Regions from separate parts of the Allobranchiibius sp. GilTou38 genome, predicted to be linked through region 1. Evidence: predicted binding sites of a transcription regulator. Region 1 holds the regulator's gene; the other holds the start of a gene.

The links. The regulator Rex, encoded in region 1, represses fermentation and respiration genes when NADH is low (regulators of the CRP and FNR family bind a similar motif). The targets are predictions, from matches to a motif close to CTTGTGAANNNNTTCACAAG.
Region 2: the regulator Rex is predicted to act here: its motif matches at 1,923-1,942, upstream of JOB34_RS12965 (geranylgeranyl reductase family protein).

The regions. Positions count from the first base shown of each region.
Region 1 is NZ_JAGEKN010000005.1:170,783-185,842, forward strand. It holds gene ccsB (c-type cytochrome biogenesis protein CcsB) at 1-856, opposite strand, end outside; gene JOB34_RS04250 (cytochrome c biogenesis protein ResB) at 853-2,475, opposite strand; gene JOB34_RS04255 (cytochrome c biogenesis protein CcdA) at 2,475-3,224, opposite strand; gene JOB34_RS04260 (TlpA disulfide reductase family protein) at 3,230-3,820, opposite strand; gene JOB34_RS04265 (histidine phosphatase family protein) at 3,817-4,464, opposite strand; gene hemL (glutamate-1-semialdehyde 2,1-aminomutase) at 4,546-5,859, opposite strand; gene JOB34_RS04275 (MarR family transcriptional regulator) at 6,046-6,522, opposite strand; gene hemB (porphobilinogen synthase) at 6,567-7,541, opposite strand; gene JOB34_RS04285 (bifunctional uroporphyrinogen-III C-methyltransferase/uroporphyrinogen-III synthase) at 7,541-9,160, opposite strand; gene hemC (hydroxymethylbilane synthase) at 9,214-10,206, opposite strand; gene JOB34_RS04295 (glutamyl-tRNA reductase) at 10,203-11,507, opposite strand; gene JOB34_RS04300 (redox-sensing transcriptional repressor Rex) at 11,504-12,184, opposite strand; gene JOB34_RS04305 (glutaredoxin family protein) at 12,365-12,607, opposite strand; gene JOB34_RS04310 (lysophospholipid acyltransferase family protein) at 12,604-13,659, opposite strand; gene JOB34_RS04315 (NAD-dependent epimerase/dehydratase family protein) at 13,652-14,641, opposite strand; gene JOB34_RS04320 (AURKAIP1/COX24 domain-containing protein) at 14,750-14,848, opposite strand; gene JOB34_RS04325 (helix-turn-helix domain-containing protein) at 14,960-15,060, opposite strand, start outside.
Region 2 is NZ_JAGEKN010000009.1:19,787-34,846, forward strand. It holds gene JOB34_RS12955 (lipase family protein) at 1-979, opposite strand, end outside; gene JOB34_RS12960 (demethylmenaquinone methyltransferase) at 1,135-1,830, shown strand; gene JOB34_RS12965 (geranylgeranyl reductase family protein) at 1,961-3,283, shown strand; gene JOB34_RS12970 (NADH-quinone oxidoreductase subunit A) at 3,360-3,728, shown strand; gene JOB34_RS12975 (NADH-quinone oxidoreductase subunit B) at 3,790-4,344, shown strand; gene JOB34_RS12980 (NADH-quinone oxidoreductase subunit C) at 4,430-5,227, shown strand; gene JOB34_RS12985 (NADH-quinone oxidoreductase subunit D) at 5,224-6,579, shown strand; gene nuoE (NADH-quinone oxidoreductase subunit NuoE) at 6,680-7,525, shown strand; gene nuoF (NADH-quinone oxidoreductase subunit NuoF) at 7,522-8,853, shown strand; gene JOB34_RS13000 (NADH-quinone oxidoreductase subunit G) at 8,850-11,351, shown strand; gene nuoH (NADH-quinone oxidoreductase subunit NuoH) at 11,348-12,754, shown strand; gene nuoI (NADH-quinone oxidoreductase subunit NuoI) at 12,813-13,595, shown strand; gene JOB34_RS13015 (NADH-quinone oxidoreductase subunit J) at 13,592-14,389, shown strand; gene nuoK (NADH-quinone oxidoreductase subunit NuoK) at 14,386-14,685, shown strand; gene nuoL (NADH-quinone oxidoreductase subunit L) at 14,707-15,060, shown strand, end outside.

The sequences.
Region 1 (15,060 bases):
CGGCGTAGACGACCCAGATGACGAGCGTCCAGACCTCCTTGGGGTCCCAGTTCCAGTAGTGGCCCCACGCCTCCTGCGCCCAGATCGCCCCGGCGATGAGCGTGAAGGTCCACATCGGGAACGCCACGATGAGCACGCCGTACGTCGTGCGGTCCAGCGACGCCGCGGACGGCAGCGCGTCCATCCACTTGAGGCGCTCGCGACCCGCCTCGCCCCGCTCGTCGCGCCAGTTCTGCACGAAGTAGGCCACGGTCAGGCTGAACGCCAGCGTCGACAGCGCCACGGACAGGGTCGCGACAGTGACGTGGATGGACAGCCAGTAGCTCTGCAGCGACGGCATCAGCGAGCTGGCCGCGGTGTAATAGACGACGGCGGCGAGCATCTCGAAGAGCACGATCGGGCCGGTCACGAAGACGCCCAGCCAGCGGATGTCCGACTTCAGGCTCCACGCGAGGAAGAACACCATGGCGAACATGCAGCCGACCATGGAGAACTCGTACATATTGCCCAGAGGCGGGCGACCCACCGCGATGGTGCGGGTGGCGACGGCGACGATGAGCAGCAGCGTGCCGAGCCAGGACAGCGACATGCCGATGCCGCCCCACTGCCGCTTCTCCGGCGTCAGCTGCGTGGTGGCGGGCGCGTCGACGAGCACGTCGCCGTCGGCCGTGGCCCGGGTCTGCGCGGCGGTGGACCGACGTGCCTCCAGGCGCGCCGCTCGGTGCGGCGCACCGGCCAGGTCGAGCGCGAAGGAGACCATCGCGAGCGTGAGCACCAGCGCCGAGGCCCACAGGAAGTGGGAGGAGAGGGTGGCGACGCCCGTGTTGATGTGGTCGTTGCTGAAGTCGAACTTCATGTGCGGGCACCTGCCTGAGTACGGAGCTGTACGTGCGTGCTGTCATCGCCGGCCACCGCGAGCGCCAGCCCGTCGATCGCCACCTGCAACCGCGGGTCCTCGCCCTTGGCGAGGCCGCCGACCCTGACCAGGCTACGCGCGGGATCCTGGGGGTCCGCCGACACCTTCACGAAGACCCGCCGGCGGCGCAGCGTCATCGACATGATCAGCCCGATCAGGCCGAGCAGCGCGCCGTAGAGCGCGGGCATCTTGCCGGGGTCGTGCCGGGTCGAAAGGCCCGCCCAGCGCTGCACGTTGTCGAAGGTGATCGAGCCCCGTCCGCCCGGCAGCTTCGTCGTCTGCCCCGGCTTGAGGACGATCCGCAGCGGCTGCTTGGCCTGAGCGCCGGTGCCCTGCACCTGCTTCATGGCCGAGGGGTCGAGCGTGTAGACCGATTGGGCCGCGCCGTTCGGGAAGAGATTACCCACCCACATCCCGAGCACCAGCGCGGGGTCCTTCGGCGCGGGGAAGGTCGAGACGGGACCGGCCGTGTCGGAGAACGCAGCGGTCGGCAGGAAGAACCCGTAGAACCCCATCTGCTTCGCAGCAGGCAGCGACGACACCTTGATCGCACCGGTGGACTTGTAGTTGTTGTCCTGGGACAGGAACGGCGTCTCCTGCCGGTAGAGCACGTTGCCCTTGGCGTCGCGCACGGTGATCATCGGCGCGTAGCCGTTGCCGAGCAGGTAGACCGAGCTGCCGCCGATCGGCAGCGAGTGGTTGACGGAGATCACCTCGCGCTTGGACTTGCCGTTCGTGCCGGTGACCGTGGTGTACGCGGTGAAGTGGCGCGGCTGGCCGTACTGCGGCGACGTCGGCGGGACCTTGTCCTCGAACGACACGTCCAGGCTGTTCAGGCGGATCGACCACGGGCTGAACTTCGAGTCGTCGACGAGCGGCCCGAGGTTCTCGGTGTCGTAGCCGCCGCTGTTGGAGAAGCCCTGGCCGACCGGCACGATCACGTCGGCGCGCCATCCCCACAGGTGCCCCGCGGCGACGGCCAATACGACCCAGATCAGGCACGAGTGGAAGATCAGGTTGCCGGTCTCGCGCATCCGACCGGCTTCCGCCGCGATGGACCACGACGACTGCGCACCGCCCTCGACGGTCTCGTCCTCGCGCACCCGGTAGCGCTTGCGCTTCAGCACCTCCCGCGCGCGGTCGAGCACGACGTCGGCCGGTTCGTCGACGCTGCGCTCGACGTACGCCGGCAGCCGCGACAGGTTCTTGGGCGTCCGCGGCACCGGCGCCCGCAGCGTGCGCAGGTGGATGCGGATGCGCGGGATCACGCAGCCGATGAGCGAGATGATCAGCAGGATGTAGATCGCCGCGAACCACGGCGACGTGAAGACGTTGAAGAAGCCCAGTCGGTCGAGCCACGGCGCCAGGCTCGGGTGGTTGGTCTTGTACGTCGCGACGCGGCCGGCGTCGATGCCGGTCTGCGGGATGATCGACCCGGGGATCGCCGCGACCGCCAGCAGCAGGAGCAGGAACAGCGCCGTGCGCATCGAGGTCAGCTGCCGCCAGAACCATCGAGCGGTCCCGAGCGGGCCGAGCCGGGGCTGGGTGATGGTGCTCATCAGATCGCCGGCTCGAACGCGCCGTTGCCGACGAGCTGTATCTGGATCCAGGTCACGAAGTCCTCCCAGAGACCGCTCACCATGAGCACTCCCACGATGAGCATCAAGGTGCCGCCTATCAGCTGCACCGCCCGGTGGTGGTCGCGCAGCCAGCGCGAGGCGCGTTCGGCGCGGGACCAGCCCGCCGCGATGAGCACGAAGGGGATGCCGAGCCCGATGGTGTAACAAATGGCGAGCACTACCCCGCGCGGTACCGACCCGCTGTCGTGGTTCAGCGGTGCCGCCGCGACCAGGATCGCGCCGTAGACAGGGCCGACGCAGGGGCTCATGCCGAGCCCGAACACCACGCCCAGCAGCGGTGCGCCGAGCAGGCCGGCGGCGGGGCGCCAGCTCACCGGCAGCCCTCGCTGCCCGAGGAAACCGAGGTAGACCAGCGCCAACAGGATGACGACGACCCCGCCGACCCGGGTCACCAGACCCAGGTGGTTGCGGGTCAGGTCCAGCGCCCAGCTGAGGGCGAGGGAAACGCCGACGAGGACGACGCCGAAACCCAGCACGAAGAGCAGCGCGCCCGAGACGAGTCTGGTGCGGCGGCGTTCGTCGGTCAGACCGGTCACGTAGGCGAGGAATCCGGGCACCAGCGGCAGCACGCACGGGGAGGCGAACGACACCAACCCGGCGGCGAGAGCGAGGCCCACCGCGAGCGGGAGGCTGCCGGTGGCGACGACCTGCTGCACGTCGGCTGACATCGCCGTCACTTGCCGGACAGGGTGTCGTCGACGAGGCCGACCAAGGTGGTGCTGTCGACCGGTCCGGTGACCCGCGCGGCCACGCGGTGCTGGGAGTCCAGCACCAATGTGGTCGGTGCGCTGCCCCCGAAGTTGCCACCGAGCGCGGCGATCGTCTGGCCGTCGCCGTACTGCAGCGACGGGTAGGTCATCCCCCGCTCCCGCGTCGTCGCGAGCGCGGTGTCGGTGCCTTCCTTGTAGTCGAGGCCCATCAGCACGACCGGTTTGCCGCTGGCCTTGAGCTGCGTCCACGCCTTCTGCAGGTCGCCGAACTCCGTCTGGCACGGCCCGCACCACGAGCCCCAGACGTTGAGCACGACGACCTTGCCCTTAGCGCTGGCGGTGCTCGACCACGGCGCACCGGTCAGCTCCGTGCCGGACACCGCGAGCGGCTTGCCGCGCTGCGCGACCGACAGCTGCTCGACGGTCCTGTCGCTGCCGCCGCCGCCGGCGTTGCGGGCCTGCCCGCCGATGGTGTTGCCTCCGCCACCGCTGCTGCACGCCGTCAGGAGGACGGCCGCGCACACCGCACCCGCGGTCAGACGTAGCGGCCTCATGCGCCGACCACCGCGGATGCGAGGGGAAGCAGCGAGGCGGCCGGCTCGGCGTACGTCACCATCGTGACCTCCGGGCCGCGGAAGGTCAGGCTGGTGACCGAGGCGAGTGTGCACTCGCGGTTGCGCGGGTTGTGCCACAGGCGGCGGTGTTCGGCGTCGAGCCGCGAGATCCATACGGGCAACTGGTGGCTCACGATCACTGCCTCACGACCTTCGGCCTTCACCCGTGCATCGGCGATCGCCGCGCGCATGCGGGCGGCGATCTGTACGTACGGCTCCCCCCAGGACGGCTTGACCGGGTTGACCAGCTTCGGCCAGAAGCGCGGTTGGAGCAGCTGACGGGGCGAGGCGCCCACTGTCAGCCCCTCGAAGTCGTTGTCGGCCTCGATGACGCGATCGTCCAGCGTCACCGGCAACCGGGCCACCTCGGCGAGCGGCTCAATCGTCTGCTGAGCGCGTTCCAGAGGCGAGGACACGAGGTGGGCGATGTCGTTGTCGGCGAGGTAGGCCGCGGTCATGTGCGCCATCCGCACACCGAGCTCCGACAGCTTGAAACCCGGCATCCTGCCGTAGAGCACCTTGCCCGGGTTGTAGACCTCCCCGTGGCGCACCAGGTGCACGATCGTGCGGTCCCCTCCCGTCATGTCCCCCAGTTTCTCATCCGTGTCTGTGTGGTTCGTGACCGCCGGGGCACCGCCGCGAACACGACGCGCAGGGGCGGCGATTCAGGCCGCCGCCGCGGCAGCGGCAGCCGTCGGCAGCGCCGCGAGTACGGCGTCGACGGCCTCGTCGTCGTGCGAGGCGCTGACGAACCACGACTCGAACGCGCTCGGCGGAAGATGCACGCCCTGCTGCAGCATCGAGTGGAAGAACCGCCCGAACGCGGCCGTGTCCTGATCGCGCGCATCGTCGTAGTCACGCACCGGCTCGTCGCGGAAGAACACGTTGAACATCGAGCCGGCGCAGCCGATCACGTGCGGCACTCCGGCGGCGCTGAGCGCCTCGGTGGCGCCTGTGATCAGCGCGTCGCTGACCTCCATGAGGCGGTCGTAGACAGCCGGGGTGCACCCGCGCAGGGTCGCGAGGCCGGCGGCCGTCGCGACGGGGTTCCCCGACAGCGTGCCCGCCTGGTAGACCGGCCCGTCCGGTGCGAGCCGGCTCATCAGCTCGGCCGACCCGCCGAACGCCGCCGCCGGGAAGCCGCCGCCCATCACCTTGCCGAAGGTGAACAGATCCGGTGCGCCGCCCTCGGGCTCGCCCTCCAGGCCATACCAGCCGGCGGTCGAGCAGCGGAAGCCGGTCATCACCTCGTCGCTGATCAGCAGCGCCCCGTGCTCCCGGGTGATCCGCCGCAGCGCAGCAGTGAACCCGGGCTCCGGCGGCACCACGCCCATGTTGCCGGCGGCTGCCTCGGTGATGACACAGGCGATCTCGTCGCCGTGCTCCGCGAACGCCGCCTCGACGGCGGACACGTCGTTGTAGGGCAACACGATGGTCTCGTGCGCACTGGACACCGGCACTCCGGCCGAGTCCGGCAGCGCGAACGTCGCCAGCCCGCTGCCGGCCGCGGCCAGCAGCGCGTCGACGTGGCCGTGGTAGCAGCCGGCGAACTTCACGACCTTGCTGCGGCCGGTCGCGCCGCGCGCGAGGCGCAGCGCGCTCATCGTCGCCTCCGTGCCGGAGCTCACCAGGCGCACCTGCTCCAGCGGCGCGACCCGGTCGACGATCTCGGCGGCGAGCAGGACCTCGTTCTCGCTCGGCGTGCCGAAGGAGAACCCCTTGGCCGCCGCGTCCCGCACGGCCTGCTCGACGTCCGGGTGGGCGTGCCCGAGGATCATCGGACCCCACGAGCAGATGAGGTCGACGTAGCGGTTGCCGTCGACGTCCGTGAGCCAGGGACCCGTGCCGGACGCCATGAAACGCGGTGTGCCGCCTACGGATCGGAAGGCTCGGACCGGCGAGTTCACCCCGCCGGGGATCACTGTGCGCGCGGTGCGCATCAACTCGTCGGACCGGGTGGTGGGCTGTGCAGCAGGCATGTCGCCATCCTCGCAGGCGCCGCGCAGTCCGGCTCGGCCCCCACCACCAGGCACGACGGAGGGACGTGGACCACTGCGTCTACGTGGCCGGTTTACGTCTGCGGCCAGTGCTGCAGCACTGGCCGAGAACGCAGACCGCACACCCCGACACACAGCGACGCGTTGCCGCGGTCGGGCAGCTGACGGTCAGGCGACCTCGGTGTCCTTGCCGGTCAGATGCCGGCGTACGGCGTCCATCGCCTCGCCCAGCACCTCCAGGTCGTGAACGCCGATCTGCTCGATGAAGTGCTCGCGCACCCCCTGCACGTGCAGGCGTGCGGCGCGGCGCACGGTGTCCCAGCCGGGCACGGTGAGGGAGAGGACCACACCGCGACGATCCTCGGGCGCGTCACTGCGCACGACCCACCCGCGACGTTCCAGACGGTTGGCGGTGTGGGTGACCCGGCTGCGGGACTGGATGATCAGGTCGGCGAGCTGACTCATCCGCATCGATCCCTCGGGGGCCTCCGAGAGCATCGACAGCAGCTCGTACTCCGCGAACGAGAGCCCGGCGCCCTGCAACTCGGTGTCCAGGCGCACTTCGAGGGCGCGGCTGGCACGTAGATAGGCGCGCCAGGCGTGCTGCTGTTCCTTGGTCAGCCAGACCTGGTCGGTGGCTGTCACGGACGCCCGCTCATGGCAGCCGAGCCTACCGCCGACCGACCTTCTCAGATGGTGGCTCGCAGGATCGTGGCGACCTCGACGGCGTAGTAGGTGAGGATGATCGACGCACCCGCGCGTTTGATGGACGTGAGCGTCTCCAGCATCATCCGGTCCCGGTCGATCCAGCCGTTGGCGCCGGCCGCCTCGATCATCGCGAACTCACCGCTCACCTGGTAGGCGGCGACGGGGACGTCGACCTCACCGGCGACGGCGTGCAGCACGTCGAGGTAGGGCAGCGCCGGTTTGATCATCACGATGTCGGCGTCCTGCGCCAGGTCGAGAGAGACCTCGCGCAGCGACTCGGTGAAGTTGGCCGGGTCCTGCTGGTAGGTCGCGCGGTCACCCTGCAGGGCCGAGTCGACGGCCTCGCGGAACGGCCCATACGCCGCTGAGGCGTACTTGGCGGCGTACGCCAGGATGATCGTGTCGGTGAAGCCCGCCTCCTCCAGGGCCGCGCGGCACGCGGCGACCTGGCCGTCCATCATCCCGGACAACCCCAGCACGTGGGCGCCCGCGCGGGCCTGCGCCAGCGCCATCTGCGCGTAGAGCTCCAGGGTGGCGTCGTTGTCGACGCGACCACGGTCGTCGAGCACTCCGCAGTGCCCGTGGGAGGTGAACTCGTCGAGGCACAGGTCGGACATCAGGACCGTGCTGTCACCCAGCTCGTCGCGCAGGCGGCGCAGCGCGACATTGAGAATGCCGTCCGGATCCGTTGCGCCCGAACCGATCTCGTCGCGGTGCTCGGGCACTCCGTAGATCATCAACCCGCCGACGCCGGCCGCGACCGCGTCCCGTGCCGCGACCACGAGGGAGTCCAGACTGTGCTGCAGCACGCCCGGCATCGAGGCGAGCGGGACCGCGTCGGTCAGGCCCTCTTTGACGAACATCGGCAGCACCAGATCGGCCGGGTGCAGCCGCGTCTGTGCCACCAGCCGCCGGACCGCGGGGGTCTGGCGGAGCCTGCGCGGGCGGTGCTCCATCAGGCCTTGGCCTTGCGCCGCGCCGCCGTACGCCGCTCGCTCGGACGGCGTACGTCGTCGCCCGCCTCGGCGGCGGACAGCGCGAGGCCGCGGCCGTAGTCGGCCAGGGCGTCGACCAGTGACGCGGCGGACGGCTCGGCGGCCAGGACGTCGACCCGCAGGCCGTGCTCCTCGGCGGTCTTCGCGGTCGCCGGGCCGATACACGCCACCACGGTGGACGTGTGCGGCTTGCCCGCGATGCCCACCAGGTTGCGCACGGTGGAGCTGGAGGTAAAGAGCACCGCGTCGAATCGACCGGACTTGATCGCCTCGCGCACCTGCGGAGCCGGCGGAGCGGCGCGCACCGTGCGGTAGGCCGTCACGTCGTCGACCTCCCAGCCCATCTCCTGCAGGCCGGCCACCAGCGTGTCGGTGGCGATGTCGGCGCGCGGCAGGAAGACCCGGTTGATCGGGTCGAGCAGGTCGTCGTACTCCGGCCAGCCCGCGAGCAGTCCCTTGGCCGACTGCTCACCGTCCGGCACCAGGTCCGGCTCCAGTCCCCACTCGCGCAGGGCATCGGCCGTGACTCCCCCGACGGCGGCGATCTTCAGCCCGGCGAACGCGCGGGCGTCCAGACCGAACTCGGCGAACTTCTCCTTGACCGCACGCACCGCGTTCGCCGAGGTGAAGCCGATCCACTCGTAGCGACCGGTGACCAGGCCCTTGATGGCCCGCTCCATCTGCTGCGGGGTGCGCGGCGGCTCGACGCTGATGGTCGGCACCACATCGCTGGCCGCACCGAACGACGCCAGCCGCTCGGTCATCGTGCCGGCCTGCTCCTTCGTGCGCGGCACGAGGACGTTCCAGCCGAAGAGCGGCTTGTTCTCCCACCAGGACAGCTGGTCGCGCAGCGCCACGGTGCCGCCCACGACCGCGACGGTCGGCGCGTGCACCTTGTCGGCGCGGATCGCATCGGCCGCATCGGCGAGGGTGGTGACCTGGGTGGCCTGCTCGATCAGGGTGCCCTGCGAGGTGAGCGCGACACCGGTGTCGCCGTCCCGCCCGGCCGCGAGCAACCGGCCCAGCGCGTCGGCGATGTTCTCGGTGGCACCGAGCAGCACGACGGTCGTGTCGTCGCCGGCGGAGCGCTCCCACGCGACCTTGCTGTCACCGGCACTGATGACGTGCACAGCACGAGTCGCGTTGTTGGTCAACGGGATTCCGGCGTACGACGGCACCGCGGACACCGCGCTGACGCCGGGCACGATCTCGAAGGGGATGCCGGCCTTGCGCAGGGCGACCGCCTCTTCGGCCAGACCGTTGAACATCGCGGGGTCGCCGTCCATCAGGCGGACCACCAGGGTCTCCTCGGAGGACGGGTCGCTCGGCGACGCCTGTTTCGCGGCGCGCACGACGAGCTTCGCGCGGGAGGCGTGGGTCAGCGGCTGGCCGGCCTCGCCGTGCCCGGCGTCGACGATCTCGACGTCGGCGCGGGCGTAGGGCGCGACGAAGTCCTCGCGCGCGATCCGGTCGATCACGATGACGTCGGCGCGACGCAGCAGGCTGACGGCCCGCGTGGTCAGCAGTCCGTGGTCGCCGGGGCCCGAGCCGACGAAGGCGACGGTGGGCAGGGCCTTCACGGCCTTGGCGCCCTTCGCCGTGCCGCTCTTGCGATTCGATGCAGTGGTGGTGCTCACGATTCACGCTCCGCAGCGTTTGTTGGGACGAGGTCTTCGGGGTGGGTGGGGAACGCATCCGGTTTCGGAGGCGCCCCTGGAGGTATGACGTCGGCGGCACCGTCCTGGAGCAACAGCTGTGCCAGTTCGATACCCAGCCGGGGGGCGGCCTCAATCGGGCCGGTGACGGATCGACGCAGTTCGAAACCGCCGTCCTTGCTGCCGACGAACGCGCGCAACGAGATCGTCAGAGAACCGTCGAGCTCCTCGACGACCTCGGCCAGCGCCCCGATCGGCGACGAGCAGCCCGCTTCCAGCGCACCGAGCAGCGCGCGTTCGGCAGTGACCGCGGCACGGGTGTCGGGGTCGTCCAGGGGCGCGAGCGCCGCGCGCAGCTCCGTGGCGTCCTCGCGGACCTCGAGCGCCAGCGCGCCCTGACCGGGAGCCGGCAGCATCTGCAACGGGTCGAGGACCTCGGTGATCGCCGCGGTGCGACCGATCCGTGCCAGCCCGGCGCGCGCGAGGACGACGGCGTCGACCGTGCCGCTGGTCACCAGCGACATGCGTGTGTCGATGTTGCCGCGGATCCCGCGCACGGCGAGCCCGAGCCCGAGGGCGTTCAGCTGAGCGGCCCGCCGAGGCGAACCGGTGCCGACGACAGCGTCCTGGGGCAGTTCGGCGAGCGTGAGTCCGTCGCGGGCGACGATCGCGTCGCGGGGATCCTCACGGGACGGGATGGCGGCGAGCACCAGGCCCGGTTCCGGCTGCACCGGCAGGTCCTTCAGCGAGTGGACCGCGAGGTCGACCTCGCCGGCGAGCAGCGCGTGGCGGATCGCGGCGGCGAACACGCCTGTGCCGCCCATGGTCTCCAGAGGTCCGCGATTGGTGTCGCCCTCGGTGGTGATCATCACCAGCTCCACCTCGTGGCCGCGGTCGCGCAGCAACTGCGCCACGCTCTCGCTCTGGGTGGTCGCGAGCGCACTGCGCCGGGTGCCGAGTCGCACCATCATCGGCGATCACCGTCCGACAGCCGCGGGACCCGCGAGACGCGGGCCTCGTGCGGGTCGAGGTCGAAAAGGGTGCGCAGCAGTGCGGCGTAGTCCTGTCCGTGCTCCTCACCGGCGAGCTGCTTCATCCGGACCGTGGGCGTGTGCAGGATCTTCTCCGTCACCCGGTGCAGGGTCTGGCGCACCTGCGCCGCCTGCGCATCGGTCAGCTGCAGGCGACCGACCAGCCGGTCCATCTCCGCGTCGACGACGTCCGCGGCGCGCACCCGCAGCGCGGAGACGGTCGGCACGACCGCGGCCGAGCGGCGCAGCACCAGGAACTCCGCGACCTCGGCGGTGACCAGGTCCTGTACGACGCGCAGCGAGTCGCGCTGCGGGCCGTCGGCGGTGGTCCGGGCGCCGAGCTCCTCGAGCGTCACGAGCGTGACGCCGTCGAGCTCGCCGCACGCGGGGTCGATGTCGCGCGGCAGCGCAAGGTCGATCAGCACCATGTGCCGGGCGGGCGGGCTGTCGGCGGTCAGCAGGTGCGGCACCAGGATGTGGCCCACGGCACCGGTGCAGGAGATCACGATGTCGGCCCCGGCGAGGGCGTCGGTCAGCTGCGCCCAGGGTCGCGCGGTCGCTCCGGTCGCGGCGGCCAGTCGCTGCCCGTGCTCGGGCGTGCGGTTGACGATCGTGAGGCCGCCGACGCCGGCGCGGGTGAGGGTGTGGGCGGCGAGGGCGCTCATCGAACCGGCGCCGATGACGACCGCGGACTGCGCGGACAGTGCGCCGAGGTGCTCCTGCGCGATGCCCAGCGACTGCTCCACCAGCGATCGGCTGACGGTGTCGAGGTCGGTCTCGGCGTGCACCCGCTTGCCCACCCGCAGGGCGTGCTGCACCAGCTCGGACAGCGACGAGCCGAGTCGCCCGGCGTCCTGGGCGGCCCGCATCGAGGCGCGCAACTGACCCAGGATCTGGCTCTCGCCGATGGCCATCGAGTCCAGCCCCGCGGCGACGGAGAAGAGGTGGGCGACGGCCCGGTCCTCGAAGTGCACGTAGAGGTGGTCGCGCAGCGCGGGCAGCGGCATGCCGGTCACCGCGGCGAGCGTCTCGCTGATCGAGGTGACCGCACCATGGAAGGTGCCGACCTCGGCGTACAGCTCGGTGCGGTTGCAGGTCGACAGCACGAGCAGCTCGCTGACGTGCTCGTTGCCGACCAGGGACTCCCCGATCCGGTCCTGCTGTACGTCGTTCAGGACGACGCGCTCCAGCGTGGCGATGTCGGCGGTGCGGTGGGAGATGCCGATGACGATGACGCTCATCCGCTGGCCTCGATCCCGTCGGCGCCGAGGCGGGCGTCGTCCTTGCCGCGCTGCTCGTGGAAGGCCAGGATCTGCAGCTCGGTGGCCAGGTCGACCTTGCGCACCTGGGTGTGGGCCGGGACGTTCAGCACGCCGGGCGCGAAGTTGAGGATGGAGCGCACGCCGAGGGCCACGACGGCGTCGGCGACCTCCTGGGCGGCGACCGGCGGCGTGGAGATGACGGCGATGACCTGCTCGGTCACGCTAGCTGCGAACTGCTCGAAGTCCACGACCTGCATGCCGGCGATCGTGGTGCCCACCACGGCGGGGTCGCGGTCGACGAGCCACTGCACCTTGAAGCCGCGGGTGGCGAAACCGCTGTACGCCGCGAGCGCGTGCCCGAGGTTGCCCATCCCGATGATCGCGACCGACCAGGGGTGCTGCAGGCCGAGCTGGCGGGTGATCTCGCTGGCCAGCCGCTCCACGTCGTAGCCGACGCCGCGCACGCCGTACGAGCCGAGGTAGGACAGGTCCTTGCGCAGACCGGCCGAGCGGACGCCGGCGATGGTCGCGAGCTCCTCGGAGGACACGACCTCCACGCCGGCGGACACGAGGGGGTGCAGAGCACGCAGATAGCCCGGAAGTCGAGCTACCGTCGCGTCCGGGATGTCCCGCCGCGTCATGGGGTCGGTCGTCAAGGGCGCTCGACTCCTCCCGAGGTCGGCAGGCCCTATATCAAACGCCTGCGCAGAGGAAGTAATACCCCCTGACCATAAGACTTTGTGAAGGCATGCACAAAATCGCTCTGAAGCGCTGAAAGTGCTAGGCGGTACTACACCTGCTGCATCTCGCGAACGTTCGGGCGAAGAGTCGGGGGCTCAGGCCAGGGCGGCGCGCAGCCGCTTCTCGTCGACCCGCCAATAGTCGTGCTGGGCGCCGTCCACGAGCGTGACGGGGATCTGTTCGGCGTACTGCTCGCGCAACGCCGGATCGTCGAGGATGGAGACCTCCACCCACCCGACGCCGGTGTCGGCCGCGACCGCGGCGATGACCGTGCGGGCCTCATCACAGAGGTGGCACCCCGGCTTGCTGATGAGGGTGATGCGCGGCTCGTCGTTCACCAGAAGACCGAACGTCGTTGCAGCAGCAGCGAGTAGAGCGTCTGCTGGATGGTCTCGCGCACCTGGTCGGTCAGATCGAAGACCAGCATGGGGTCGTCGGCGGCCGCCGGCTCGAAGCTGTCGGTCGGGATGGGCGCGCCGAATTCGATGATCCACTTGCTGGGCAACGGGAGCAGACCGAGCGGGCCGAGCCAGGGGAAGGTCGGCGTCAGCGGGAAGTAGGGGAAGCCGAAGAGTCGGGCCAGGCTCTTGGCGTTGCCCAGCAGCGGGAAGATCTCCTCGGCGCCCACGATCGAGCACGGGATGATCGGCACGCCGGTGCGCAGCGCCGCGCTGACGAACCCGCCGCGACCGAAGCGCTGCAGCCGGTAGCGCTCTCCGAACGGCTTGCCGACGCCCTTGAAGCCCTCGGGGCAGACGAAGACCAGCTCGCCGGCGCGCAGCAGCCGCTCGGCGTCGGCGTTCGCCGCCAGCGTCGATCCGGACTTGCGCGCCAGATCGCCGAGCACCGGGGACTGGAAGACCAGGTCCGCACCGAGCGCACGCGCGTACCGGTGGCCGGGCGTCTCGTCGTGGATGGCGACCTGGACCATCAGCCCGTCGACCGGCACCGTGCCGGAGTGGTTGGACACCACCAGCGCGCCGCCCTCGAGCGGAAGGTTCTCGATGCCGCGCACCTCGACGCGGAACCAGCGCTTGTAGAGGGGCCGCAGCAGCGGCAGCCACACCTCGTCGGTGAACTCCTGGTCGAAGCCGAAGTCGTCGACCTCGTACTCCCCGGTGATGCGGCGCCGCAGGAACGCGAGCGCCTTGGTGATCCGCCGGTCCAGGTCGTCACCGGAGAGCCCTGCCGCCGAGCCGGCGATCCGCAGGGTGCGCACCAGCAGCTTGACGATCGACTCGATGTCGTACGGCGATCCGCTCGGCTCGGGTGCCGGTGCGGGGTCGGGCACGACGCGCAGCGGTCGGTCGGCGCGCGCGCCGGCGAACGCGGCGCGGGGCGGACGCTTGCGCGCGCCCGTCGCGTCGGATCCGGTGGTCTTGTCAGGCATGGGCTCCCCCTGCTCGCAGCAGCGCCGACACTCGGTTGTCGCCGCCGAAGACGTCGGTGAATGCTTCGCGTGTGGTGCGCTCGGGGGTGTAACCGAGCGATGTACGTAGCGCTGTGGTGTCCATCCCCCGCCCGAAGCAGAGCAGGTCCATCTGCTCCGCGGAGAAGTTGCCGACCCGGGCGCGGGAGGTGAACTGCTGAACGAGCGGCCCGGCCTGCGCGAGCACCGGAAGTGTCGGGCGACCGGCGATGCGGGCGGCCTGGTGCACGGTGAGCACCCCGTCGCCGGCGACGTTGATGACGCCCGTGCAGTCCTCGCGCAAGGTGGCGGCGTGGATGGAGCCGATCGCGTCGTCCAGGTGCAGCACCTGGAACCTGCCGTCGAATCCCAACGGCACGGGGATGACCGGCAGGTGGAAGAGGTCGGAGAAGGTGGTGCGCAGCCCGGGGCCGACGACGTTGGCCATCCGCAGCATGCACACGTCGACGTCGGGGCGGCGGCGGCCGAAGCCGCGTACGTAGGTCTCGACCTCGACGGAGTCCTTGCCGAAACCGCGCGGCGGGGTGCGCCGCGCCGTCATGTCCTCGGTGAACATCGCGGGGTCGCGCGGCGAGCTGCCGTAGACCGCGGAGGACGACTTGACGACGAGCCGTCGCAGCGAGGGCGCCTTCTGGCACGCAGCGAGCAGCTGCATCGTGCCGATGACGTTGATCTCCTTCTGCGTCGTGCGCCCGCCCGCCTGCCGCGGCGTGGTGATCACGCCCAGGTGCACGACGGTGTCGACGTTCTCCTGCTTGATGATCTTGCCGATGATCGGGTTGCGGATGTCGGCACGGACGAACTCCGCGTGGCCGATGTCATGGGCAGGGCGTACGACGTCGACGGCCAGCACCCGCTCGATCCGCGGGTCGGTCGACAGGGCCCGCGCGGCGAGTCCGCCGACGAAACGCGAGACCCCGGTGACGAGCACGGTCGTAGCCATCGGGTTCCCTCTCGCGGGTGCGGATGATCGCTGTGCGCAGATCGTACGACGAAGCCCCCGCCCGCCACGGCTCACGCCAGGCGACAGGGGCCTTCGTAGGTCTTACTGCTACTTCTTGTTACGACGCTGGTGTCGCGTCTTGCGCAGCAGCTTGCGGTGCTTCTTCTTCGCCATCCGCTTGCGGCGCTTCTTGACTACTGAACCCATGCGTGAACGCTGTCCTTCGATGATCGGAAATTTCAGAAAGGCTGCCAGTCAGGCTACGGCATGCCGGGGATGCGGCCGAATCAACCGTCTCCCCGCACCGGCCGGGCGGATTCAGGCGGTGCCCATGTAGGACTGGCTGAGGTACTCGGTCACGGCGGTCTCGGGCACCCGGAACGAGCGTCCCACCCGAACGGCCTCGAGCTCGCCGCTGT
Region 2 (15,060 bases), on a different contig from region 1:
TGACCACCTTGACGAACTCCGGGATCGAGTTCGGGTCGGCGTACTGCGGCTTGACCAGCTGCTGGTAGGTCAGCCCCGGGTACTGCCCGAGCACGTTCGCGAACGAGGCGTTCTGCAGCTTGGTGAAGACCGCGGCACCGTAGGCACTGAGGTACGGCGACAGGTCCAGCCCGTAGGCCCGCGCAGCGCCGATGATCGCCATCGGTGAGACGCCGGCCCAGAACGACGAGCCACTGACGTACTTCAGGTTGTGCGCGGGGTCCACGAGCAGGCCGCCCTCGGTGGCGCCGATGAGGTTCTTGTTGACGTCGGGGGCGTAGCTGGGTGCGAGCGCAGCCGCCCAGTCGGTGGCGATCGCGCCGCCGGAGTAGCCCAGCAGTCCGACCTCGGCCGACGGGGAGACACCGGTCGCAGAGGAGGCCGTGACCGCCCGGATGGAGTCCAGGGTGTTGGTGCCGTACTCGGGGCCGGCCGCGAAGTCGGCCTTCTGGCCCTGGGTGTCGGCCACGATCACCGGGTACCCCTGGAGCAGCTCCGGGGCTATGAAGAGCGCCTCGGCGTCGTTGACCGCGCCCCCCAGGGAGACGTCGCCCGCGATGGAGCGCGAGGGAGAGTCCTCGGGGTCGAGCGAGTCGTAGAACGACTGATAGGACACGACCTTGTTCGGGTTCGCGGTGACGTCGGGCTCGAGCACGGAGGTCACGTTGGCAGCGGGGCGGCCCTGGGCGTCCGTGGTGCGGTAGAGCAGCTGCACGGCCTTGACGGGGGTGGGAATGCCCGCCACGTGGTAGGAGAGGGTGCGCGTCTTGAGCACGGTTCCCGGTGCGTACGAAGACAACGGCGCCCTGCCGTCGTAGCTGTAGAACCCGTCGGTGCCGCTGGCGTGAGCGCTCGGCATGCTCACGCCGGCCCCTCCCGCGACGGCTGCTGCAGCCACGAGGACGGCGAGGGTTGCTCGGGTCGGACGGCGGGTCTCCATGAACGCTCCAGGTGATCGGTGTCACGCAATGAGCCCGAGGTTACCGCAGGGTAAGTAGACGTGCTACCTGTCGGTAACGTCACGAGGCGCCGTCACAGGACCGGCTCGGCGGTACGGACGACGAGTCGCTCACCGGCGTGCGGAAGGATGCGGGCATGAACCGCGCCAGCCTGGACAAGCAGCCGGCCGACGTCGCCCGGATGTTCGACGACGTCGCCAAGCGCTACGACCTGACCAACGACGTGCTGTCGCTCGGACAGGACCGACGCTGGCGCAAGGTCGTGCTGGGCTCGGTCGATCCGCAGCCGGGCGAGACCGTGCTGGACATCGCCGCCGGGACCGGCACCAGCAGCGTGCCCTTCAAGAACCGCGGCGCCCACGTCGTCCCGGCCGACTTCTCCCTCGGCATGCTGCGCCAGGGGGTGCGCACCTACCCCGATCTCGCGTTCGCCGCCGCCGACGCCATGCGACTGCCCTTCGCGGACGCTGTCTTCGACGCGGTCACGATGTCCTTCGGCCTGCGCAACGTCTCCGACCCGGTCGTCGCGCTGCGGGAGTTCCTGCGGGTGACCAAGCCGGGCGGGCGCCTGGTCGTGTGCGAGTTCTCCACGCCGACCAACCCGGTCTTCCGCAAGGTCTACTCGGAGTACCTGATGCAGGCGCTGCCCAAGATCGCCCGTCGCGTGGGGTCGAACGCCGAGTCCTACGTCTATCTGGCCGAGTCGATCCAGTCCTGGCCGGACCAGGCGGGACTGGCCGGCCTGTTGCAGGACGCGGGCTGGACCAGCGTCGAGTGGCGCAACTCCACCGGCGGCATCGTCGCGATGCACCGCGGGCACAAGACGCCCTGACCGGGTCGTGTACTCCGGTGAGCGCCGTCCTCAGGTGGTTCTTAGGGGGCCCTCAGTTCGCGAACGAACGACGCGGTCGTAGAGTTCAGACGCTCGTGAAAACTGTCACAAGACCTCCCAAGGACGCCCCGTGAGCCAGTCACTGTCGGGCGGCGCGCTCACCACGTCCGCTCCGGAAACCGCCGATGTCATCGTCGTCGGCGCCGGTCCGGGTGGATCGTCGGTCGCCGCCTACCTCGCGATGGCCGGGCTCGACGTCCTGCTGCTGGAGAAGACGCACTTCCCGCGGGAGAAGGTCTGCGGCGACGGACTCACTCCGCGCGCGGTGCGCGAGCTCGTCAGCCTGGGCATCCCGATGCCCGAGGACGACGGCTGGATCAAGAACAAGGGCCTGCGGATCATCGGCGGCGGCATGCGCCTGCAGCTGGACTGGCCCGACAACGCGAGCTTCCCGCCGTACGGCCTGGTGCGCACCCGCCAGGACTTCGACGACATCCTGGCCCGGCACGCGGTCAAGCAGGGCGCGCAGCTGCGACAGGGCGTGAACGTCGTCGCACCGGTCCGCGGCGCGAACGGGCACATCGTCGGGGTCGAGGCCAAGGAGATGGGCGTCGACGGGCGCGCCACCGGCGCCACCATGAGCTACCGCGCGCCGCTGGTCATCGCCGCGGACGGCAACTCCAGCCGCCTCTCGCTGGCAATGGGCCGCGAGAAGCGCGAGGACCGCCCGATGGGCGTGGCCGTCCGCGCGTACTACACCAGCCCCCGGCACGACGACGACTACCTGGAGTCCTGGCTGGAGCTGTGGTCCAAGGACGCGCAGGGCAAGCGCGTGCTGCTGCCCGGTTACGGCTGGATCTTCGGCGTCGGCGACGGCACCTCCAACGTGGGCCTCGGCATCCTCAACACCTCCTCGGCGTTCGGCAAGACCGACTACAAAGAGGTCATGCGGCAGTGGGTCGCCACCATGCCGGAGGAGTGGACCTACAACGAGGAGACCATCACCGGCCCCATCAAGGGGGCCGCGCTGCCGATGGGCTTCAACCGCCAGCCGCACTACGCCGACGGGCTGCTGCTGGTCGGCGACGCCGGCGGGATGGTCAACCCGTTCAACGGCGAGGGCATCGCGTATGCGATGGAATCGGCCCGTCTCGCCGCGGAAGTGGTGGCCCAGGCGTTCGCCCGCACCGACGACGCGAGTCGCGAGCGCGTGCTCCTCAGCTACCCGCAGGTGATGCGTGACGCGCTCGGCGGCTACTACACGCTGGGCCGGATGTTCGCCAAGATGATCGGCAACCCCGACGTCATGCGACTGGCGGTCAAGTACGGCCTGCCGCGCAAGACGATGATGCAGTTCCTGCTGAAGGTGATGGCCAACCTGGGGGACACCACGGGTGGCCGGATCGACGACAGGGCCCTCGCCCTGCTGTCCCGGATGACACCGGCGGCATGATGGACCCCAGTGCGCCCGTCGTCGGGTGGATCGGTCGTAACCTCGGGCTGGCCCGGGACTTGGTGAAGGAGCCCGTATGAACCACTACTCCTACTACCCGCTGCTGATCTTCGCCGCCCTCGGCACCGGCTTCGCGGTCTTCTCCGTGCTCGGCGCCGCGGGACTCGCGGGACCCAAGCGCTACAACCGTGCCAAGGCCGACGCCTACGAGTGCGGCATCCAGCCGAGCCCGCACGCCGACGGCGGCGGCCGAGTGCCGATCAAGTACTACCTGACCGCGATGCTCTTCATTGTCTTCGACATCGAGAGCGTCTTCCTCTACCCGTTCGCGGTGAACTTCGACCGGATGGGTCTGTTCGCGCTGGTCGAGATGGTGCTCTTCGTGATCACCGTCTTCGTGGCCTACGCGTACGTGTGGCGTCGCGGTGGCCTCGAGTGGGACTAGCGGGCGCAGCAGACAGCATCCTTGAGACGTCGGGCACGACAATGCGAATCGAAGTGTGAACATGGGTATCGAAGAGAAGCTCCCAGCCGGGTTCCTGCTCAGCACGGTCGAGCAGGTGGCGGGCTACATGCGCAAGGGCTCGGTGTGGCCGGCGACCTTCGGCCTCGCCTGCTGCGCGATCGAGATGATGGCGGTCGGCACCCCCGACTACGACATCGCCCGATTCGGGATGGAGCGCTTCAGCGCCACCCCGCGCCAGGCCGACCTGATGATCGTGGCGGGCCGGGTGAGCCAGAAGATGGCGCCGGTCGTGCGCCAGGTCTACGACCAGATGCCCGAGCCCAAGTGGGTCATCTCGATGGGTGTCTGCGCGAGCTCTGGCGGCATGTTCAACAACTACGCGATCGTGCAGGGTGTGGACCACATCATTCCGGTCGACATCTTCCTGCCGGGCTGTCCGCCCCGCCCGCAGATGCTGCTCAACGCGATCCTGGAGCTGCACAAGCAGATCCAGGGCATGAAATTCGGTGTCAACCGGGTCGCTGCCGCCCGCGCCGCGGAGGCCGCAGCGCTCGAGGCGACGCCCACGCACGCGATGAAGGGGCTATTGGCGTGATGACAGCGAGCGGGTACGCCGGGTTCGCCGCGCTGGAAGGCGCGAATGGAGTGAGCGCGGAATCGCGCCCAGGGGGTACGGCCTGATGAGTGACGACGCGAAGCCGGTCGCCGGCAACCCCGCGACCGGACCGGTGAAGGAGCCGTCCGGCGGCCCCGTCGACCGGACGACGGCCGACCAGGAGGGCGCGGTCCAGCCGCGCGAGCAGCACGACGACGATCCGGTGGTCGTGGCCCAGCGCGAGGGCATGTTCGGCTCGTCGCTCGGCAACGACACGACCGGGTACGGCGGCCTGCAACGGCCGGTGCTCTTCCCGGGCAACACCGAGCGACCGTTCGGCGGCTACTTCGACCTGGTGGCCGACGCGCTGGGCACAGCGTTGCGGGACGTGGACTCGTCGTACGACGCGGCGGTCGAGCGCACCGTGGTCTCGCACGGCGAACTGACGCTGTACGTACGTCGGGAGCACCTGCCCGCGGTCGCCCGCGCACTGCGCGACGAACCCCGGCTGCGCTTCGAGATGTGCCTCAGCGTCTCCGGGGTGCACTACCCGCAGGAGATCGGCGCCGAGCTGCACGCCGTTTACCACTTCCTGTCGATCACCAACAACAGCAGACGCATCCGTATCGAGGTCGGCGTCGCCGACGGCGACCCGCACATCCCCAGCATCGTCTCGACCTACCCCAGTGCCGACTGGCACGAACGCGAGGCCTGGGACATGTTCGGCATCATCTTCGATGGTCACCCCGCTCTCACCCGGATCCTGATGCCGGACGACTGGCCGGGTCACCCGCAACGCAAGGACTACCCGCTGGGCGGAATCCCGGTGGAGTACAAGGGCGCCACCGTGCCGCCCCCGGACACGCGGAGGTCCTACCGATGAGTACCACCACCGAGCAAGACGCCTTCGGCGCGACGACTCCCGACGACGGAGTCGACGACACCACGCCCGTGCTCAACGCGGTCGGCGGCGACTGGGACGACCTGGTCGACGAGGCCGCGGCGCTGCACGAGGAGCGCATCGTGGTCAACATGGGTCCGCAGCACCCGTCGACCCACGGCGTGCTTCGGCTCATCCTCGAACTGGACGGCGAGACCGTCACCGAGGCGCGGGCCGGCATCGGATACCTGCACACGGGCATCGAGAAGAACATGGAGTTCCGCACCTGGACCCAGGGCGTGACCTTCTGCACCCGGATGGACTACCTGGTGCCGATCCACAACGAGACGGCCTACTGCCTCGCGGTGGAGAAGGCGCTCGGCATCACCGATCAGATCCCGGCCCGGGCCAGCGTCATCCGCGTGATGATGATGGAACTGAACCGGATGGGCTCACACCTCGTGGCCCTCGCGACCGGCGGCATGGAGATGGGCGCGACCACGGTCATGACCATCGGCTTCCGTGAGCGCGAGCGCATCCTGCAGGTCTTCGAGGCCGTCACCGGACTGCGTATGAACCACGCCTACGTCCGCCCCGGCGGCGTGGCACAGGACATCCCCGCCGGCACCACGGACCAGGTGCGGGCGATGATCCCCGACATCCGGCGCGGCATCGGCGAGCTCGAGGCGTTGATCAACGAGAACCCGATCCTCAAGGGCCGCACCGTCGGCGTCGGATACCTCGACCTCACCGGGTGCATCGCCCTGGGCGCCACCGGTCCGATCCTGCGCGCGGCCGGTCTGCCCTACGACCTGCGCAAGGCCGATCCGTACTGCGGCTACGAGACCTACGACTTCGACATCCCGACGCGCGACACCTGCGACGCCTACGGCCGACTGCGGGTGCGTATCGACGAGATGCACCAGTCGCTGCGGATCGTCGAACAGTGCTTGGAACGCCTCGATGCGGAGCCGGGGCCCGTCATGGTCGCGGACAAGAAGATCGCGTGGCCGGCGCAGCTCTCGGTCGGCTCGGACGGCCAGGGCAACAGCCTTGATCACATCCGCGAGATCATGGGCGAGTCGATGGAGTCGCTCATCCACCACTTCAAGCTGGTGACCGAGGGATTCCGCGTCCCGCCGGGTCAGACGTACGCCGCGATCGAGAGCGCCAAGGGCGAGCTCGGCTGCCACATCGTCTCCGACGGCGCGACCCGTCCCTACCGGGCTCACTTCCGCGACCCGTCGTTCAACAACCTGCAGGCGGTCGCCGTGATGGCGGAAGGCGGCTCGGTCGCCGACGTCATCGTGGCCGTCGCCTCCATCGATCCTGTGATGGGAGGCGTGGACAGATGAGAATCACTGCGGTCCAGGCATATCAGGGTCCCCGCGAAGTATCGGGGGAGCGCAGCGGAGGAGAACTTCGTGGGGAATCAGTGATGGGTGGTGTCGATAGATGACCGACGCACATGTGGAGGCTCCGTTCCACGAGCTGACGCCGCTGCACGCCAGTGAGACGCCGTACGACGAGGAGACGCTGCGCTCCCTGCACGCCGACGCCGACCTGGTGGTGGCGCGCTACCCGCAGAAGCGCTCGGCGCTGCTGCCGCTGCTGCACCTGATCCAGAGCGTCGACGGCTACGTGACCGGCCGCGGCGTGACGTTCTGCGCCGAGAAGCTGGAGCTGACCGATGCCGAGGTCAGCGGCGTGGCGACGTTCTACACCCAGTACAAGCGCCACCCGAACGGCGAGTACACCGTAGGCGTCTGCACCAACACGCTCTGCGCGGTGATGGGCGGCGACCTGATCTTCGACACGCTGAGCGAGCACCTCGGGATCGGGCACGACGAGACGACCCCGGACGGCAAGGTCACCCTTGAGCGGGTCGAGTGCAACGCCGCGTGCGACTACGCGCCCGTGGTGATGGCCAACTGGGAGTTCATCGACAACCAGACGCCCGCCTCGGCGACGCAGCTGGTCGACGACCTGCGCGCCGGCAAGGAGGTGCGCCCCACCCGGGGAGCCTCGAAGGTGTGCAGCTTTAAGCACGTCTCCCGGGTGCTGGCAGGCTTCAACGACGGACTGGCCGACGAGGGTGTCGGCGCCGGCGGGCCGTCCCTGGAGGGACTGCGCCTCGCCAAGGCCGACGGCTTCGACCCGTACGCGTCCTCCGGTGAGATCCGGGGCGACTCAGATGCCGAGAGCCCCGCCGACGCACCGGCACCGGGCCTGGCAGGCTCCACCGACACCCCAGCGAACCCCGCCGACAGCAAGGCCGGCGAGAAGGCGGGCGACAAATGAGTACTCCGCTGACACCGATCCTGACCCGCTTCTGGGATGAGCCCCAGAGCTGGACGATGGACACCTACCTGCGCTACGAGGGCTACCAGGCGCTCGACAAGGCCCTGACGATGACCCAGGAGGAGCTGGTCGACGCGACCAAGTCCTCCGGTCTGCGCGGCCGTGGCGGCGCGGGCTTCCCGACCGGCATGAAGTGGGGCTTCCTGCCCAAGCCGGACGGCGGACCCCGCTACCTCGTGGTCAACGCCGACGAGTCAGAGCCGGGCACCTGCAAGGACACCCCGCTGATGCTCGCGGCGCCGCACTTCCTCATCGAGGGTGTCGCGATCACGTCGTTCGCGATCGGCTGCCACCACGCGTTCATCTACCTGCGCGGTGAGCTCGTGCACGTCTACCGCCGGCTGCTGAAGGCGGTCGAGGAGGCGTACGCCGCGGGTCACCTGGGCAAGGACATCCACGGCACCGGTTACGACCTGGACGTCACCGTGCACGCCGGCGCCGGCGCGTACATCTGCGGCGAGGAGACCGCGCTGCTGGACTCCCTGGAGGGCCGGCGCGGTCAGCCGCGTCTCAAGCCGCCGTTCCCCGCCGTCGAGGGCCTCTACGCCCGCCCGACCGTGGTCAACAACGTGGAGTCCATCGCCTCGGTGCCCTCGATCGTGCTGCACGGCGCCGACTGGTTCTCCGCGATGGGCACCGACAAGTCCAAGGGCTACGGCATCTTCAGCCTCTCCGGGCACGTCACCCGGCCGGGCCAGTACGAGGCGCCGCTCGGCATCACGCTGCGCGAGCTGCTCGACATGGCCGGCGGTATGCGGAACGGCGCGAAGCTGAAGTTCTGGACCCCCGGCGGCTCGTCCACGCCGATCTTCACCGACGAGCACCTCGACGTGCCGCTGGACTTCGAGTCGGTCGCGGCCGCGGGCTCCATGCTCGGCACCCGCGCGCTGCAGATCTTCGACGAGTCGGTGTCGGTGGTCCGCGCCGTCAGCCGGTGGATCGACTTCTACGCGCACGAGTCCTGCGGCAAGTGCACGCCGTGCCGTGAGGGCACCTTCTGGCTGAAGCAGATCCTTACGCGCCTGGAGCACGGGCAGGGCACGACCGAGGACATCGACAAGCTGGTCGACATCTGTGACAACATCCTGGGCCGCAGCTTCTGCGCGCTCGGCGACGGTGCCACCAGCCCGGTGACCTCCGCGGTGCACTACTTCCGCGAGGAGTTCGAAGCCGGCACGCACACCCCCTGGTGGGAGGCCTTCCCGCCGGAGCGCTCCGTCCTGTTCGACGTTCCCGCCCGAGAGATCAAGGAGGCCGTGTCCGTATGACGACACTCACCTCGCCCGCCGGCGGCGGCAACGCCGTCGACAAGGGTGGGAACGCCAGCCCTGCGCCCACGGCGCCCGACGCTGTCAGCCTGACGGTCGACGGCGTCCCCGTGAGCGTGCCCAAGGGCACCCTGGTGATCCGCGCGGCGGAGCAGGTCGGCATCCAGGTGCCGCGCTTCTGCGACCACCCGCTGCTGGACCCGGTCGGCGCCTGCCGCCAGTGCCTGGTCGACGTGTCCACCAAGGGCCCGGACGGCTCGATGCGCCCGATGCCCAAGCCGCAGGCCTCCTGCACGCTCGAGGCGACCGAGGGCATGGACGTGCGCACCCAGCACACCTCCCAGGTCGCCGACAAGGCGCAGCAGGGCGTGATGGAGCTGCTGCTCATCAACCACCCGCTGGACTGCCCGGTCTGCGACAAGGGTGGGGAGTGCCCGCTGCAGAACCAGGCCATCAGCAACGGTCGCCCGCGCAGCCGCTTCGACGACGTCAAGCGCACCTACCCCAAGCCGATCAACATCTCCTCCCAGGTGCTGCTGGACCGTGAGCGCTGCGTGCTGTGCGCCCGGTGCACCCGGTTCTCCGACCAGATCGCCGGCGACCCGTTCATCGCGTTGATCGAGCGCGGCGCGCTGCAGCAGGTCGGCATCTACGAGGAGAAGCCGTTCGAGTCCTACTTCTCCGGCAACACCGTCCAGATCTGCCCGGTCGGCGCGCTCACCGGCGCGGCGTACCGCTTCCGGTCCCGCCCGTTCGACCTGGTCTCGACGCCGAGCGTCTGCGAGCACTGCGCCAGCGGTTGCGCGACCCGCACCGACACCCGCCGCGGCCACGTGCTGCGCCGGATGGCGCTGCTCGACCCGGCCGTCAACGAGGAGTGGAACTGCGACAAGGGCCGCTGGGCGTTCACATACGCCGACGCCGCCGACCGTCTGCAGTCGCCGCTCGTGCGTGGAGCCGACGGTGAGCTGCGGGTCGCCGGATGGCCCGAGGCCCTCGAAGCCGCTGCCGCGGGACTGTCCGCGGCACGTGAGCACGGCGGTGTCGGTGTCCTCACCGGCGGCCGCATCAGTGCCGAGGATGCCTATGCCTACGGCAAGTTCGCGCGTCTCGTGCTCGGCACCAACGACGTCGACTTCCGTGCCCGACCGCACTCGGCCGAGGAGGCGGCGTTCCTCGCTCACGGTGTCGCCACTACCGGACCGGGTGCGCCCGGTGCCGTGACGTACGAGGACCTGGAGCACGCGTCGTCCGTCCTCCTGCTCGGGCTGGAGCCCGAGGAGGAGTCGCCGATGATCTTCCTGCGGCTGCGCAAGGCCTCCCGCAAGGGCATGGCCGCCGTGCTGTCGGTGGCGCCGTTCGCGACCCGCGGCCTGGCCAAGATGGGCGGCGTGCTGATCCAGGCCGCCCCCGGCACCGAGGCCGAGGTCGTCGAGGCGCTGAGCGCCACGACCGGTGAGCTCGCCGAGCACGGCGCACAGCTGACTGGTGACTCGATCATCCTGGTGGGTGAACGACTGGCAACCGTCCCAGGTGCCCTCTCGGCCGCACTGCGGCTCGCCGACCGCAAGGGTGCCCGCATCGCATGGGTGCCCCGTCGCGCCGGTGAGCGCGGCGCGCTCGAGGTCGGCGCACTGTCCAACCTGCTCCCCGGCGGTCGCCCGGTCGACGACGAGGCCGCGCGGTCCCAGGTCGGCACGGTGTGGGGCGCCGACCTCCCGGCCGGTGCCGGCCGCGACACGGCCGCCATGCTCGCCGCGGCAGCGTCCGGTGAGCTGGCCGGTCTGGTCATCGGCGGTGTCGACACCGGCGACCTGCCCGACCCGGCCCTCGCGACCGAAGCGGTCCGCCGGGCCTTCACGGTGAGCCTGGAGATCCGCGCCAGCGCGGTGACGCAGGACGCCGACGTGGTCTTCCCGGTCGCTCCGCAGCAGGAGAAGACCGGCATGTACGTCGACTGGGAAGGTCGCGTGCGGCCCTTCGAGCGCGCCATCGAGAGCCTGGCGATGAGCGACTACCGCGTGCTCGACCTGCTCGCCGGCGAGCTGGGGGAGTTCCTCGGCACCCGCACCACCGAGCAGATCCGCGAGGAGATGCAGGAGCTCGGTCCGTGGACCGGCGCCCGCCCCGCAGCCCCGCGCGTCCGCGCCGCCGGCGTGCCGCGACCGCTCGTCGGACAGGCCGTGCTCGCGACCTGGTCGCACCTGCTGGACCGCGGCCGGATGCAGGACGGTGAGCCGTTCCTGGCCGGCACCGCGCCCATCGCGACGGCGCGCCTGTCCGCGGCCACCGCGGAGGCGGTCGGCGTACACGAGGGTGACCAGCTCACGGTGAGCACCCGCGCGGGCGCGATCAGCGCCCCCGTCGCCGTGACCGACATGCCCGACCACGTCGTCTGGCTGCCCACCAACTCGGCCGGCAGCGCCGTGCGTGCAACGCTGCACGCCGATGCGGGCGACCTGGTCTCCCTCGGACGCCGCACGGAGGTGCAGGTATGACGCAGCTGGGTCATCTCTCGGGTCTGGCGGCCGCCACCGGCACGCCGGCCGCGGACTTCAGCGACACGCCCTGGTGGCTGTCGCTGATCAAGGCGGTGCTCCTCTTCGTCTTCCTGCTCGTCCAGACGCTGCTGGTGATCTGGTTCGAACGACGCGTCATCGGCCGCATGCAGCAGCGCCCCGGCCCCAACCGGGTCGGCCCGTTCGGGTTGCTGCAGACGCTGGCGGACGGGGTGAAGCTGGCCCTCAAGGAGGACCTGACCCCCAAGAACGCCGACAAGCTGATGTTCATCATCGCGCCGATCATCGCCGGCGCCATGGCGTTCGTCTCGTTCGCGATCATCCCCGTCTCGGGCAACGTGTGGATGTTCGGCCACTACACGCCGCTGCAGCTGACCGACACCCCCGTCGCGGTGCTGCTGGTGCTCGCGGTCGCCGGCGTCGGCGTCTACGGCATCGTGCTCGCCGGCTGGTCCAGCGGCTCGACCTACCCCCTGCTCGGCGGGCTGCGCTCCAGCGCCCAGGTGATCTCATACGAGATCGCCATGGGCCTCGCGCTCGTCGCGGTCTTCCTCTACGCGGGCTCGATGTCGACCAGCCAGATCGTGCTGGCCCAGGGCCACGGGGTCTGGTACATCATCCCGGCGTTCTTCTCCTTCATCATCTACGTGGTGACGATGGTCGGCGAGACCAACCGACTGCCGTTCGACCTCGCCGAGGGCGAGGGCGAGCTCACCGGTGGTTTCCACACCGAGTACTCCTCGCTGAAGTTCGCGATGTTCTTCCTCGGCGAGTACGTCAACATGTTCACCGTCTCCGCGCTCGCCACCACCCTCTTCCTGGGCGGCTGGCAGGCCCCTCCGGGGATCGCGGCCATCGACGGCGGCCTGTTCAACCACGGCTGGTGGGGCGTCCTCTGGTTCGTCATCAAGCTGTGGATCTTCATGTTCTTCTTCGTGTGGCTGCGCGGCTCCCTGCCGCGGGTGCGCTACGACCAGTTCATGAAGCTGGGCTGGAAACTGATGATCCCGAGCACCCTGGTCTGGGTGGTCGTCATCGCCTTCATCCGCGCCTCGAACGCCGGTTTCCTCGGTGAGACGCAGGTGAGCCTGTTCGGCCGCAACATCCACCGCGCGACCCTGATCGTGATCGCGGCGACCGCCGTGCTCGTGCTCGCGGCGGCGTGGATCTGGGACGCCGGCGCCGCACGACGGCAGGAAGCCGCCGACCGTACGCAGGTGCCCGACGAGGTCGACCCGTTCGCGGGTGGGCACCCGGTGCCACCGCTCCCCGGGCAGCGCCTGGTCGAGCCGATGCCTGTCCTCACCGCCGCGTCCGGCCCCCGGGTGACGCGCGAGTCCAGCCGAGAAGACGACGTACGTCAGAAGGAACCCCGTGGCTGACAAGAAGACCCACGGCGCGCACGCGAGCGCGCCGCCCTCCAAGCCCGAACGGCCCGGCATCTTCGCCGGGGTCGCCGGTTTCGGTGTCACCTTCTCGACGATGTTCCGCAAGGTGGCGACCGAGGAGTACCCCGAGGAGAAGCGGCCCACCCAGCCGCGCTTCCACGGCCGCCATCAGCTGAACAGGCACCCGGACGGGCTGGAGAAGTGCGTCGGCTGCGAGCTGTGCGCCTGGGCCTGCCCGGCGGACGCGATCCTCGTCGAGGGCGCGAACAACGTGGACGCCACGGGGGAGCGCTTCTCACCCGGTGAGCGGTACGGCCGCCTCTACCAGATCAACTACCTGCGCTGCATCTTCTGCGGGCTGTGCATCGAGGCGTGCCCGACGCGCGCGCTCACGATGACCAACGAGTACGAACTGGCCGACAACAACCGCGCCGACCTGATCTTCACCAAGGACCAGCTTCTCGCCCCGATCCAGCAGGGGATGCTGCCCGCGCCCCACCCGATGGTCGAAGGCATGGAGGAGCGCGACTACTACCAGGGCAAGGTCGACGGGGCCACCCCCGCGCAGCGCGACTGGGTCGAGCAGAACGCCGACCACCACGCCGCCGCCCGGCAGGACGAGTTCGACCCGGCGACGCGCGACGAGGGCACCCCGTCGGAGTCCGGCTCCGTCACCGGCGAGCCCAACGTCGCGTTCGAGGACCGCGGCCCCGACCAGACCCACGGTCCGGGGGGCGGACCGCGTCGGCCGGTGGCTCAGGGCGGACCCGACAAGGGACCGGACGGCGACGGTCCGATGGACCGCGCCCTGCTCGACTCGGAGACCAAGAAATGATGCACCTGGGCGGGGCTGAGTCCACGCTGTTCTTCTTCGGCGCACCGCTGTCCGTGGTCGGCGCCCTCGCACTGCTCTTCGCGCGCAAGGCTGTGCACGCAGCCATGGGCATGGCGCTGTGCATGATCATGCTCGGCGTCTTCTACATCGCCGAGCAGGCCGAGTTCCTGGGGATCATCCAGATCTTCGTCTACTCCGGCGCGGTGATGATGCTCTTCCTCTTCGTCGTCATGCTCGTCGGCGTCGACTCCTCCGACTCCCTCGTGGAGACCATCCGAGGACAGAAAGCGGCCGGGCTGCTGCTGTCCCTCGCGCTCATCGCGCTGCTGGTCTCCGGTGTCAGCAGGGCGACGTTCGCCAGTAGCAAGGGCCTGGACGCCGCGAACGCCGCGCAGGGCGGCAACGTCGGCGGTATCGCGCAACTGATCTTCGGCCGGTACGTGTGGGCCTTCGAGGTCACCTCCGCGCTGCTCATCACCGCGGCGATCGGCGCGATGCTGCTCGCCCACCGCGAGCGGCTCACCCCGAAGGCCAGCCAGGCCGACTGGTCGCGCCGACGCGTCCGCGAGGGCGTCAACGTGGCCGGTCTGCCGGCGCCCGGTGTCTACGCGCAGCACAACGCCGTGGACACCCCGGCGCTGCTGCCCGACGGCAGCCCCAGCGACCTGTCGATCAACCGGGTGCTCAAGGCCCGCGGCCAGGTCCTCGGCGCCGGCAAGCAGGTCGCGGTCAGCAAGGAGATCGCGACCGAGGCCGGCGACATGTCCGAGGCCAACCGAGGGGAGCAGCGATGAGTGTCGAGGTCTACCTGTACCTGTCGGTGGTGCTCTTCAGCATCGGCTCCGCAACGGTGCTGCTGCGGCGTAACGCCATCATCGTCTTCATGGGCGTTGAGCTGATGCTCAACGCCGCCAACCTGATGTTCGTGACCTTCGCCCGGATGTACGGCTCGCTGGAGGGTCAGGTCATCGCGTTGTTCGTGATGGTCGTGGCCGCCGCCGAGGTCGTCGTCGGTCTGGCGATCATCATGTCCATCTTCCGTGCTCGCCGGTCGGCCTCGGTCGACGACGCGAACCTGTTGAAGTTGTAAGGGAGCCTGCTCTTGCTGTCCTTGGTGGGGAGTCTTCCCTCGTCCGATCCCGGCGCGGTCACAACCGCCGCCACCGGGATCAACCAGTACGCGTGGCTGGTCATCGCGCTGCCGCTGCTCGGTGCCGCTCTGCTGATGGTCGGCGGCAAGGCGCTGGACAAGGTCGGACCGCTGCTCGCGGTCTGCCTGTCCGGGGCCTCGTTCGTGCTCGGCCTGATCATGCTGCTGCACACCCGCGGCATGTCGACGCAGGACCGCGGGCTGAAGAGCGACGTGCACCTCTTCGACTGGATCGACACCAGCTCGCTGCACCTCGCGGCCGGGCTGCGCGTCGACCAGCTGTCGCTGACCTTCGTCATGCTGATCACCTTCGTC